Regions from separate parts of the Streptomyces sp. NPDC051286 genome, predicted to be linked through region 1. Evidence: riboswitches for the same ligand, from Rfam matches in the RefSeq annotation. Region 1 holds a riboswitch; each other region holds the start of a gene.
The links. A riboswitch is a leader RNA that binds a small molecule or an ion and turns the genes downstream of it on or off. The one in region 1 is predicted to bind cyclic di-AMP.
Positions count from the first base shown of each region.

Region 1 (3,265 bases):
ACACGCCTCACTCTCCAGAGAGTGAAACTGGTTCTACTGCTGTTCGCGCATTAAGTCACTACATACCGATGGGTAACATGCACCCGACCGAGGCGGCCCGGATGCGCAACGCTGCCTGTCAGGCGGGCCGCCCCCGGCGGGCCGAACCTGGTCGCACACACTAACGGCCTGGTGCACGATAGCGAGTGGATCAGCGAGCGGCGTCATGCGGCTTCGAATCCAAGGCGGAAGAGGGAGGCGACGCGAAGGGGGCCCCTCCCGTGCCTTCAAGGCCATGGGGGAGTCGTCGACTGACGACAACGCCGGAAGCGGAGTCGCATGACGCCGGGAGCCCGCTCGCTATCGTGCACCAGGCCGTAAGGGCCGACCCGTAATCCCTGGTGGATCAGGGCACGGCGTCAGATGCGGTGCATCGCAAGGCGGAGGAGCGTCCTCATACTGGGCGCATTCGGACGTTCCGGCGACGCCGCAGGATGCGAAGCAAGGCGGGCTGACTTCTCGACTTCTGCACAGTCTCCCGTGCGCGACACCGACGGGAACGGGTGGCGAAGCCCCATCGGACCTTCGCCACCCGTCATGCCTGAATCAACGCAACCGGGCGTCAGTAGGCCCCGAACACGTTGTCGATCGAGCCGTACTTGGCGGCGGCGTAGTTGCATGCGGCCGTGATGTTGGCGACCGGGTCGTAGGGGTCCATCGACGTACCGGGCACGTGGTAGGCCCGGAACGTGGGGTCGATGACCTGCAGGAGGCCCTTGGACGGCGTGCCCTTGGCGGCGTTCGAGTCCCAGTTGTTGATGGCCCGGGGGTTGCCCGCGGACTCGCGCATGATGTTGCGGTGGATGCCGTTGTAGCTGCCGGGGATGCCGTGCTGGGCCATGACGGCCAGCGACTCCTTGATCCAGCCGTCGAGGTCGTTCGTGTACGTCGCGGGCTTCGCGGTGACGGCAGCGGCGGTGCTCGCGGCCGTCGTGGACTCGACCGCCGTGGTCGCGGTGGCGCCGATGGTGAGCTTCTGGCCCGCGTGAATGACGCCGGGGTCGGCTCCGATGACCGCTCGATTGTCCTTGTACAGCTGCTGCCAACCGCCGCTCACGGAATGACTCAGGGCGATCCTGTAAAGGGAATCACCGGCTATCACGGAATAGATGGTGGGCGTAGCCGCCCGCACGGCAGCCGGCTTGGCGGGGGCGGCAGCGGGCGCCACTGTCTTGGAGACGGCGGCGGTGGCAGGCTGCGCCGGCGCTGCCGAGGCAACGGTTGCCCCGATCATCGGAAGCGCGAGAACGGCTCCGCCCGTGCTCACGGCGATGAATCCGCGAGTCAGCGAACTGGGCTTACGACGACGGTGGTTAACCTGTGCGGGCATGGCGTATTCCTCTCCGTCGCCTACGAGGTGAGCTGTCGGGTTAAGGCTGGAGTTGCCTCGTCGTATGGGAATACGACTTCACCCCTAGCCGTTCCGGATACCGGATCGGCGGCTTGCGCGGGTCCCCCGCTCCTGCCGTACGTGAGTGGTCGGGTTCCCGGACGGCGGCAGGATTCGGCGTTCCATCCGGATTGACGGTGACCGTAGGCGAGAAACTCCGACCCGAACAAGTCCCCATTTCTCGATCACAATTCATTTACAAGATCGAGTCGCGGAAATTTTCACATTCCACCCCGGTCCGCGAAGCCAACTTTCTTGGCACAGAAGGGAACCGGGCGGCATGCCAATGCGTCCGCGGGTCCGGAAGGTGACTCTCACCACTCAGCCCGAAAAGGGCGATTTGCCCGGTACGTAAAAGCTCAGGCCCGCACGGGTTGCACGTTCACCAGAACGGCGAGCGATTTCCCCTTATCGCCAAAATTGCGACATTTAGGAGATTTTGGCGCTGCCGGACGGACACCCCGCCTCCGACTCGTCGGGAAGGGCGTCCCCGGGGAGACGACCAGGAGCAGCCGCGCGTCACCCGTCTGCGCCGACTGCGGCGCGCGAGTGGCCGCCCACCGTCCAGGCGTGCAGGTTCACGCGAACGACACCACGGCGGCCGCACAAGGTGCCGCACACCTTGGGCATGGCCATGATGGTGCGGAAGAACGCCCTGCCCGCCCGCCGGGACCGTCCGGCAGCATGAGAGAAGTGATGGCGATGGAGCTGTTCCCGCCCATGCCGCTCGCCGAATGGCGTGACACCAAAGAGACGCTCCACCGCTTCGCGCAGATCATCGGAAAGATCCGTCTCGCGGCCAGTGTCCGGCGCAATCACTGGTGGAACGTCCCGTTTCACCTCACTGGCCGCGGTATCACCACCCGCCCCATGGGGCAGATCGACGGCAACCCGATTTTCACGGTGGACTTCGACTTCGTCGGCCATCGACTCGTCATCACAAGACTGGACGGCACGACGGTCTCGTTCCCGCTTTCGGGCCAGTCCGTGGCTTCCTTCCACAAGACGGTCATGGCCGCCCTGGACGCGCTGGGCATCGAGGTGGATATCAACTTGCCCAAGCCATTCGATCTGTCCGACGCCGACCGTCCGTTCGCCGAGGACACGGAGCACGCGGCATACGATCCCGAACAGGCAAACCGGTATTGGCAGGTCCTCAGTCAAGTAGCACTGGTACTGGAGGAATTCGCCGCGCGGTTTTCGGGGAAAGTCAGTCCGGTGCACCATTTCTGGCACACCTTCGATATCGCTCACACCCGCTTTTCGGAGCGTCAGATCGACCAGCCCAAGCAAATCGACCCGGTGACCCGGGAGGCCTACTCCCGGGAAGTGATCAGCTTCGGTTTCTGGTTCGGTGACGACACGTTCGCCGCGCCCGCGTTCTACTCGTACACCGCTCCCGAACCGGCGCGGCTGGCGGAGGAACCCCTCACTCCGGTGTCGGCGCAATGGGTGGATCGTGGCGGCAGCCACCTGGCGGTGCTGCCGTATGACGCGGCCCGCACCGAGAGCGATCCACGTGGGGCCGTACTCGCCTTCTACGAAAGCGCCTATCAGGCCGGCGCGGGGCGCGCCGGCTGGGACATCGCCCGTCTCGCCTGCCCCGGCGGCATCACCGATCCGTGCCTGAGGACCCGTACGCCTGCCCGAGGATGAGGAGCGCGGCTTCAGTGCAGTTGCCGCTCCCAGTCCGCGGGGACCTTGCCCTGGGGACCCGGGGTCGGCTGGGCGACCGGGTGCGAGGTGGGCGGGAGCAGCTCCAATCCCTCGTAATATTCCTCGGTCTCGATGTTCCAGAGCCAGTTCTCCCCCGGTTCGAAGCTGGCCAGGAACGGA
Region 1 covers NZ_JBITER010000020.1:133,110-136,374, forward strand. Annotated here, with positions in the region: gene ACIBB8_RS21435 (transglycosylase SLT domain-containing protein) at 602-1,369, opposite strand; cyclic di-AMP (ydaO/yuaA leader) riboswitch at 1,374-1,559, opposite strand; gene ACIBB8_RS21440 (DUF5996 family protein) at 2,132-3,085, shown strand; gene ACIBB8_RS21445 (UBP-type zinc finger domain-containing protein) at 3,097-3,265, opposite strand, start outside.

Region 2 (3,265 bases), on a different contig from region 1:
ACCGGCTTCCTTGATGGCCTCGAGGATGAGGTCCAGGGCGGCGCGGTTCGACTCCAGGTTCGGCGCGAAGCCGCCCTCGTCGCCGAGACCGGTCGACAGGCCCTTGGTCTTCAGAACCTTCTTCAGCGTGTGGTAGACCTCGGCGCCCCAGCGCAGGGCCTCGGAGAAGGACTCCGCGCCGATCGGCGCGATCATGAACTCCTGGATGTCCACGTTGGAGTCGGCGTGCGACCCGCCGTTGAGGATGTTCATCATCGGGACGGGCAGCAGGTGCGCGTTCGGGCCACCGAGGTAGCGGAACAGCGGCAGGTCCGAGGCCTCGGACGCGGCGTGCGCAACGGCCAGCGAGACACCGAGGATGGCGTTGGCGCCGAGCGAGCCCTTGTTCTCGGTGGCGTCCAGGTCGAACATGGCCTGGTCGATCAGCCGCTGCTCGGTGGCGTCGTAGCCGACGAGCTCCGGGCCGATCTGCTCGATCACGGCGAGGACGGCCTTCTCGACGCCCTTGCCCTGGTAGCGGTTGGGGTCACCGTCGCGAAGCTCAATGGCCTCGAACGCACCGGTGGAGGCGCCGGACGGCACGGCAGCACGGCCCGTGCTGCCGTCGTCGAGGCCAACCTCGACCTCGACCGTGGGGTTTCCGCGGGAGTCGAGGATTTCCCGGGCTACGACGACGTCGATGGACGGCACGAGGCATCTCCTTCTGGGATATGACGCTGGTTGTGCAGGGTCGCTTTGGCCTTGCGACAAGAGCCTAACCGGCTGGGCCGCCTCGGTCCGCCGACCGCCCGCCCCCTGGGACGAAAAAGGACCCAAGGGCACTCGTAGCAGGGCAAAGGTCCAGATTTCTACTGGACGGTAACGACAACAGTTGAACAGTGAGTACCAAAAACCCCGACCCGGCGCGTACGGGGGAATCCGCGCCAGGTCGGGGGGCTCGGGGAGGAGAGAGCCCGTATCTACGGGGAGCCCGTCCTACTTCGTCAGGTGGAGCTGCTGACCCGGGTAGATCAGGTCGGCGTCCTCGACGATGTCCTTGTTCAGCTTGAAGAGCTGCTGCCAGCCGCCCTTCACCTGGTGCTGCGCGGCGATCTCGCTGAGCGAGTCGCCGGACTTCACCGTGTACTCGCCGTCACCCTTGGCGACCTTCTCACCGGTCGGCGTGGTGACGGTCTTCTTGGGGGCGGTGCCGCGGTCCGCGCGGGAGGCGGCGGGAGCCTCGGTGCGCTCGGCCGGCTTCGGCGCGGCCTGCTTCGACACGGCCTGCTTCGACTCCTGCGCCGGGGCGCTCTGCTGCGCGGTGGAGCCGGTGTCGACACCCGGGTCGACACCGTCGTTGGTGAGGCCACCGGCGCGGGCACAGCCCCAGGCGCCCGGGCCCTGCATGGCGAGGAGCTTCTCGGCGGTGGCGATCTGCTGAGCCTTGGTGGCGAGGTCGGCACGCGGGGCGTACTGCGTACCACCGGCGGCGGCCCAGCTGGACTGCGAGAACTGCAGGCCGCCGTAGTAGCCGTTGCCGGTGTTGATGGACCAGTTGCCACCGGACTCGCACTGGGCGACGGCGTCCCACGTGGCGACGGAGGCGGCGGAGGCGCTGGTCGCACCCATCAGGGGAGCGGCGATGGCGGCACCGGTGACACCGGCGAGCGTGGCGACGCGGACGGCCTTGGACGGGCGGCGGTGCTTGCCCTTGCTGTTCAGCAGCATGGAACTTCTCCTCACCGACGCCTACGAGGTGAGCTGTCGGGTTCGGGCCAAGTGAGTTGCCCGGTCGCGTGTCCTAGCACGCGGCTTCACCCCGAGCCGGTCCTGACGGCCTTTCGGTCATCGGGCCCGGCGGCTTACCTGGGTCCCCCGCTCCTGCCTACGGCGCTTTACGCGTCTGTTCCCTTCGACCGACGGCAGGATTCGGCGTGACGGTCGACGGGGCCCGCGGTGCGAGCGGTTCCGACCGTAAACGTATGCAACCTCGACATTCAAAGATGGTCATAACGGACAATCAGCCCTTACCCGCATCCGACTGCGCGGCGTTTTCGCAGGTGAGGGGTGACGCGGACAGACCCGACAGACGCGACACGCCAATTGACGCAAAGAGACCCATGTCTCACTTACGCATAAGCGGACATAGGTCCCTGAACTACCCCGGTTTTTGGGGTGCTTTTAGCCGTTTATCAGACTGCTCTCACTTCGACTTCATGCCGAGATCGAGGCTCTGGCCAGGCAGGATGAGGTCCGGGTCGCCGCCAACCGCACCCTTGTTCGCGTCATAGAGAGCGGGCCATCCACCGGGAACCTTCTGTGCGTCAGCAATCGCCCAGAGGTTGTCGCCCGGCCGGACGGTGTAATCGCGGTCGGCCGTCGCCGCGCGCGTGTCGCGCCCCTCACTGTTACCGCGGGAAGCATGCCGGCCCGAGTCCCGGCCGCCGCCCCTGCCCGTGTCCTGGCTCACCTCGGAGGCCGGTGCGCCGCGGTGCTTGCCGCCCGCCTCGTTGCCGGACGAGCCGGACTTTCGGGGCGAGTTGGACGAATCAGACTTCTTGGACGATGATGTGGCTGACGGCTCTGCCGACGGCTTATGCGACGCCTTGCCCGAAGGCGTGGCGGACGCCTTGTCGGAAGCCTTGTCGGAAGCCTTGGCCGACGCCTTGGCGGAGGGCCCCTTGGACGCCTTCCCGCTCTTCCCCTGTTCGGCCGACGGCACGACTCCCGGGTCGACCCCCGGCAGCACCCCGTCCTCCGTGAGCTCGGAGATGGCCGCACAGCTGGGCCACGCCTTCGGCCCCTGGTCCTCCAGGACCTTCTCGGCGACCGCTATCTGCTGCGAGCGGCTGGCGAGGTCGGCGCGCGGAGCGTATGCCTCACCCCCGTACGACTTCCAGGCATCCTGCGAGAACTGAAGACCGCCGTAGAAACCGTTGCCGAGGTCGGCGCTCCACATGCCGCCGCTCTCGCACTCCGCGACCCGGTCCCAGGTCGTGGCGTCGGCGGCATGCGCACCGGCCGCGCCGAGCAGGGGAATAGCGATGGCCGAACCGGTCACGCCTGCGGCGACGACGATCGCGGGTGCCTGGCGAGGGCGACGGTGCCTGCCGTTCGCGGAGCCCATGGGATTGCCTTCCGTGTGACTGACAAGTGACTGGTGAGTCGAACGGTGAACGTAGCGGCACTCGAACGCTTGTCACAAGTCGATGCAGCACAGATCACGTGAAAGTCACAGGGTTGACAGAGTGTCACCCTCATCGGAACGCCGGCCGGGACCGAACTC
Region 2 covers NZ_JBITER010000015.1:140,295-143,559, reverse strand. Annotated here, with positions in the region: gene eno (phosphopyruvate hydratase) at 1-690, opposite strand, end outside; gene ACIBB8_RS17775 (transglycosylase family protein) at 976-1,707, opposite strand; cyclic di-AMP (ydaO/yuaA leader) riboswitch at 1,711-1,882, opposite strand; gene ACIBB8_RS17770 (transglycosylase family protein) at 2,183-3,106, opposite strand; gene ACIBB8_RS17765 (cytochrome P450) at 3,212-3,265, opposite strand, start outside.
Region 2: it holds a riboswitch for cyclic di-AMP, as region 1 does, so the genes downstream of both, ACIBB8_RS17775 (transglycosylase family protein) here and ACIBB8_RS21435 (transglycosylase SLT domain-containing protein) in region 1, are expected to answer to the same signal.

Region 3 (3,265 bases), on a different contig from region 1:
CCCGCTGGCCGCCGCACCGTTCTTCTCACGGGCCAGCACCGTCCGTATCGGCGTCGCCTCGCTGCTCTCGATCCTCATCCTGCGGATCGAGAGTGGCACGGTGCTGCAGGTCGTGCCGTCCCTCGAGGTCATCACCGTGCTCACCGCCTCGATCCTTGCCCTCTTCATCAACGGAGTCGTAGAGCGCGGCAATGAGCAGCTGGCTTCGGCGCGGGTCATCGCGGAGACCGCCATGCGGGCCGTGCTGCCGGAGCCGAACGACTGGATCGGCGGGCTGCGGGTCGCCGCGCGGTACGAGGCGGCACAGGCGGACGAGTTCGTCGGCGGCGACCTGTTCGCCGTGGTGGACACCCCGCACGGCGTGCGGCTGGTGGTCGGGGACGTGCGGGGCAAGGGGCTCGACGCGGTCGAGGCGGTGGCGGTGATCATTGGTGCGTTCCGGGAGGTCGCCGAGCACGAGGCTTCGCTGGAGGAGGTGGCGCATCGGCTGGAGCGGGCGCTGGCGCGGGAGGGGGAGCGACGCGGCGGGATCGATCCGGTCGAGGGGTTCGTCACCGCCGTGCTCGCCGAGATCCCGCACGGTGGTGCCGAGGTACGGATCGTCAACCGCGGCCACCCCGAGCCGCTGCTGCTCCACCCCGACGGAAGGGTGGAGGTGCTGGTGCCGAGCGTGCCCGCGCTGCCGCTCGGCATGGGGCTGGGGGTGTGGCCGGACCTGGCCGACGCCTGGGGTCTGGCCGCCGGGACGACGCTGCTCGTCTACACCGACGGTCTCTCCGAGGCGCGTGACAAGCATGGGGTGTTCTACGACCCGGCGGCCCGGCTGCGTGGGCGGATCTTCCCCGGGCCCGAAGAGCTGCTGTCCGCGCTGACCGATGACGTACGGCTGCACACGGGCGGCAAGTCCACCGACGACATGGCGCTGGTCGCGGTCGTACGGCCCGCGGAGGGGCAGCCGGAGCGGCGCAGGACCGTGAAGATCGTGAGGCGCGGGCAGGAATGAGGCGCGGCTGCGGTGAGCGCACGAGGGCGATGCAACCGTGCGTAATCGAGGAGTGCCGCTCTGCATAACGTTTGACGCAACGTCAGAAAGACAGTAGTGACTGAGGCCGGGTCAACTCGCCCGATTCCGACCGGTTGTGTCCAGTAAAGTCCAGGCCAAGATCGTGGACGATCAGTAGGAACAGCTTGGAATCAGGCCTGTGCGTCTATTAACGTTCGATAACGCAGCGCGGTCGTCCCAGCCGTCGTCAGTGGCGGCACCGTGCGCGAGCGCCGAATTCCGCAAGGGAACCGGGGAACCACCTCCATGGGGTGAATCGGACACCTGTGTCTCGTGAGAGGCAGAGGAATCCGTAGGAGACCTTCCTGCTCCGAACCCGTCAGCTAACCCGGTAGGCGAGAAGGAAGGAAAGGAGTGCGCCTCCGTGGCGTCCAACAAGCCTGCCCCCGAAGCCCCTTCCCGGTTCGGCTCCGACTTCACCACTGAGTACGCAGCCGCGACGGGCACCGAGTCCGGCACCGGGCTCACCGCCGAGTTCGGGACCGAAGGCCTCGGAGAGACCGACCGGGCCTGGGAGGAATGGAACCCCACCGAGGAGTCCGTCCGCCCCGTACGCGGCAGGCACCGCGTCGCCAAGCAGCGCAACGGGCTCGCCCGTAGCTCCACGGTTCTCGGCGTCGGCGTCATCGCGGCCGTCGGCGCGGGCGGCATGGCCACCGCGCAGAGCAAGCCGCCGGTCTCCATCTCTCTTCCCGATTCCCTCGCGGAAAAGCTCCCCGACGCCAACTCCCTCCCCGGCGTGGGCGCGCTGTTCTCCGAGGAGTCCGCCACCGACCAGGCCCAGACCGCCGCCGCACCGCTGACCAGCGCGGGCATCACCACCGCCGAGGCCGAGCAGGGCGCCACCGACGCCGGCGAGGCGCTCCGCGCCCGCATCCTCCAGCAGGCAGAGCAGCAGCAGAGCGCCGCCGACGCGGAGGCCAAGGCGGCCGAGGAGAAGGCCGCCGCGGAGAAGGCGGCAGCCGAGGCGAAGCAGAAGCAGGACGTCGCCGAGGCCAAGGCCGAGGCCGCGAAGAAGAAGGCGGAGGAAGAGGCGAAGGCGAAGGCCGAGGCCGAGCGGCTCGCCAAACTGGCCGCCGCCTATGCCATTCCCACTTCCTCGTACACGATCACCTCGACCTTCGGCGTAGCCGGTTCGATGTGGTCCTCCGGCTACCACACCGGTCTCGACTTCGCGGCGCCGACCGGCACCCCGATCAAGGCCGTCCACACCGGCACCATCAAGTCGGCGGGCTGGTCCGGCTCCTACGGCTACCGCACGGTCCTGGAGCTCGAGGACGGTACGGAGCTGTGGTTCTGTCACCAATCGTCGATCGACGTCAGCGCCGGCCAGAAGGTCACCACCGGTGACACCATCGGCCGCGTCGGTGCCACCGGAAATGTGACGGGTCCCCACCTCCACCTGGAGGTCCACACCCCGGGCGGCACGGGCATCGACCCGATGACCTGGCTGCGCGACAAGGGCCTCACGGTCTGACGCGATGAACGCGGGCCGGTCCCACCGGCCCGCCACCGATCCCCGGCAGTCCTGACGCTCACCCCCCGACGTCAGGGCTGCCGGTTCGTTTGGCCACGGCTTTCGCGTGCGCCATGCATGGAATAGCAGCACCGCCGGAATCTGCTGATCCGCTTATGGCCGCTCTCCGCAGACTGGGCTCTTCCGGCCTTCAGGTCTTCCCGCTCGCCCTCGGCGGCAACGTCTTCGGCTGGACCGCCGAGGAGACGCAGTCGTTCGCCGTCCTCAGGGCGACAGGTACGGGTTGTGGCCGCCGTACGGCTGGTACTGCTGCGGAACCGGCGCCGGGGCCATGTAGTGCGGGCGCAGACGGCCCGTTGCCTGCGCCGCGTACGCCAGGGCGGGGGCGGCCACGTCCCGGCGCTGCCAGAGATGGTGCAGCAGTTCCAGTTCACGTGCGGTGAAGTCCGGTTCCGCCGCCCCGCGGCCGGCCCGGCGGCGCAGGAACGCCAGGGACGTGGCGAACGACTCGTACTCGGTGACCGCCCGCGCCGCCGCCTTGCCGCGCGCCTTGGCCTCCGCCTTGGCGTGGCTCCGTACCTGAGCCGCGATCCGGCTGTGAGTGCCGTGGGCGGGGCCGTAGGCAGAGGCGTATCCGTAACCCGGGGCTCCGTACTCCGCTTGCGCGTGCTGCTGGCGCGCCAGGTCCCGGGCCAGGCCGCGGGCCCGCATCGAGGAGAGCGCGA
Region 3 covers NZ_JBITER010000026.1:82,115-85,379, forward strand. Annotated here, with positions in the region: gene ACIBB8_RS24815 (PP2C family protein-serine/threonine phosphatase) at 1-1,003, shown strand, start outside; cyclic di-AMP (ydaO/yuaA leader) riboswitch at 1,264-1,416, shown strand; gene ACIBB8_RS24820 (M23 family metallopeptidase) at 1,428-2,540, shown strand; partial or broken gene ACIBB8_RS24825 (aldo/keto reductase) at 2,696-2,813, shown strand; gene ACIBB8_RS24830 (PrsW family intramembrane metalloprotease) at 2,805-3,265, opposite strand, start outside.
Region 3: it holds a riboswitch for cyclic di-AMP, as region 1 does, so the genes downstream of both, ACIBB8_RS24820 (M23 family metallopeptidase) here and ACIBB8_RS21435 (transglycosylase SLT domain-containing protein) in region 1, are expected to answer to the same signal.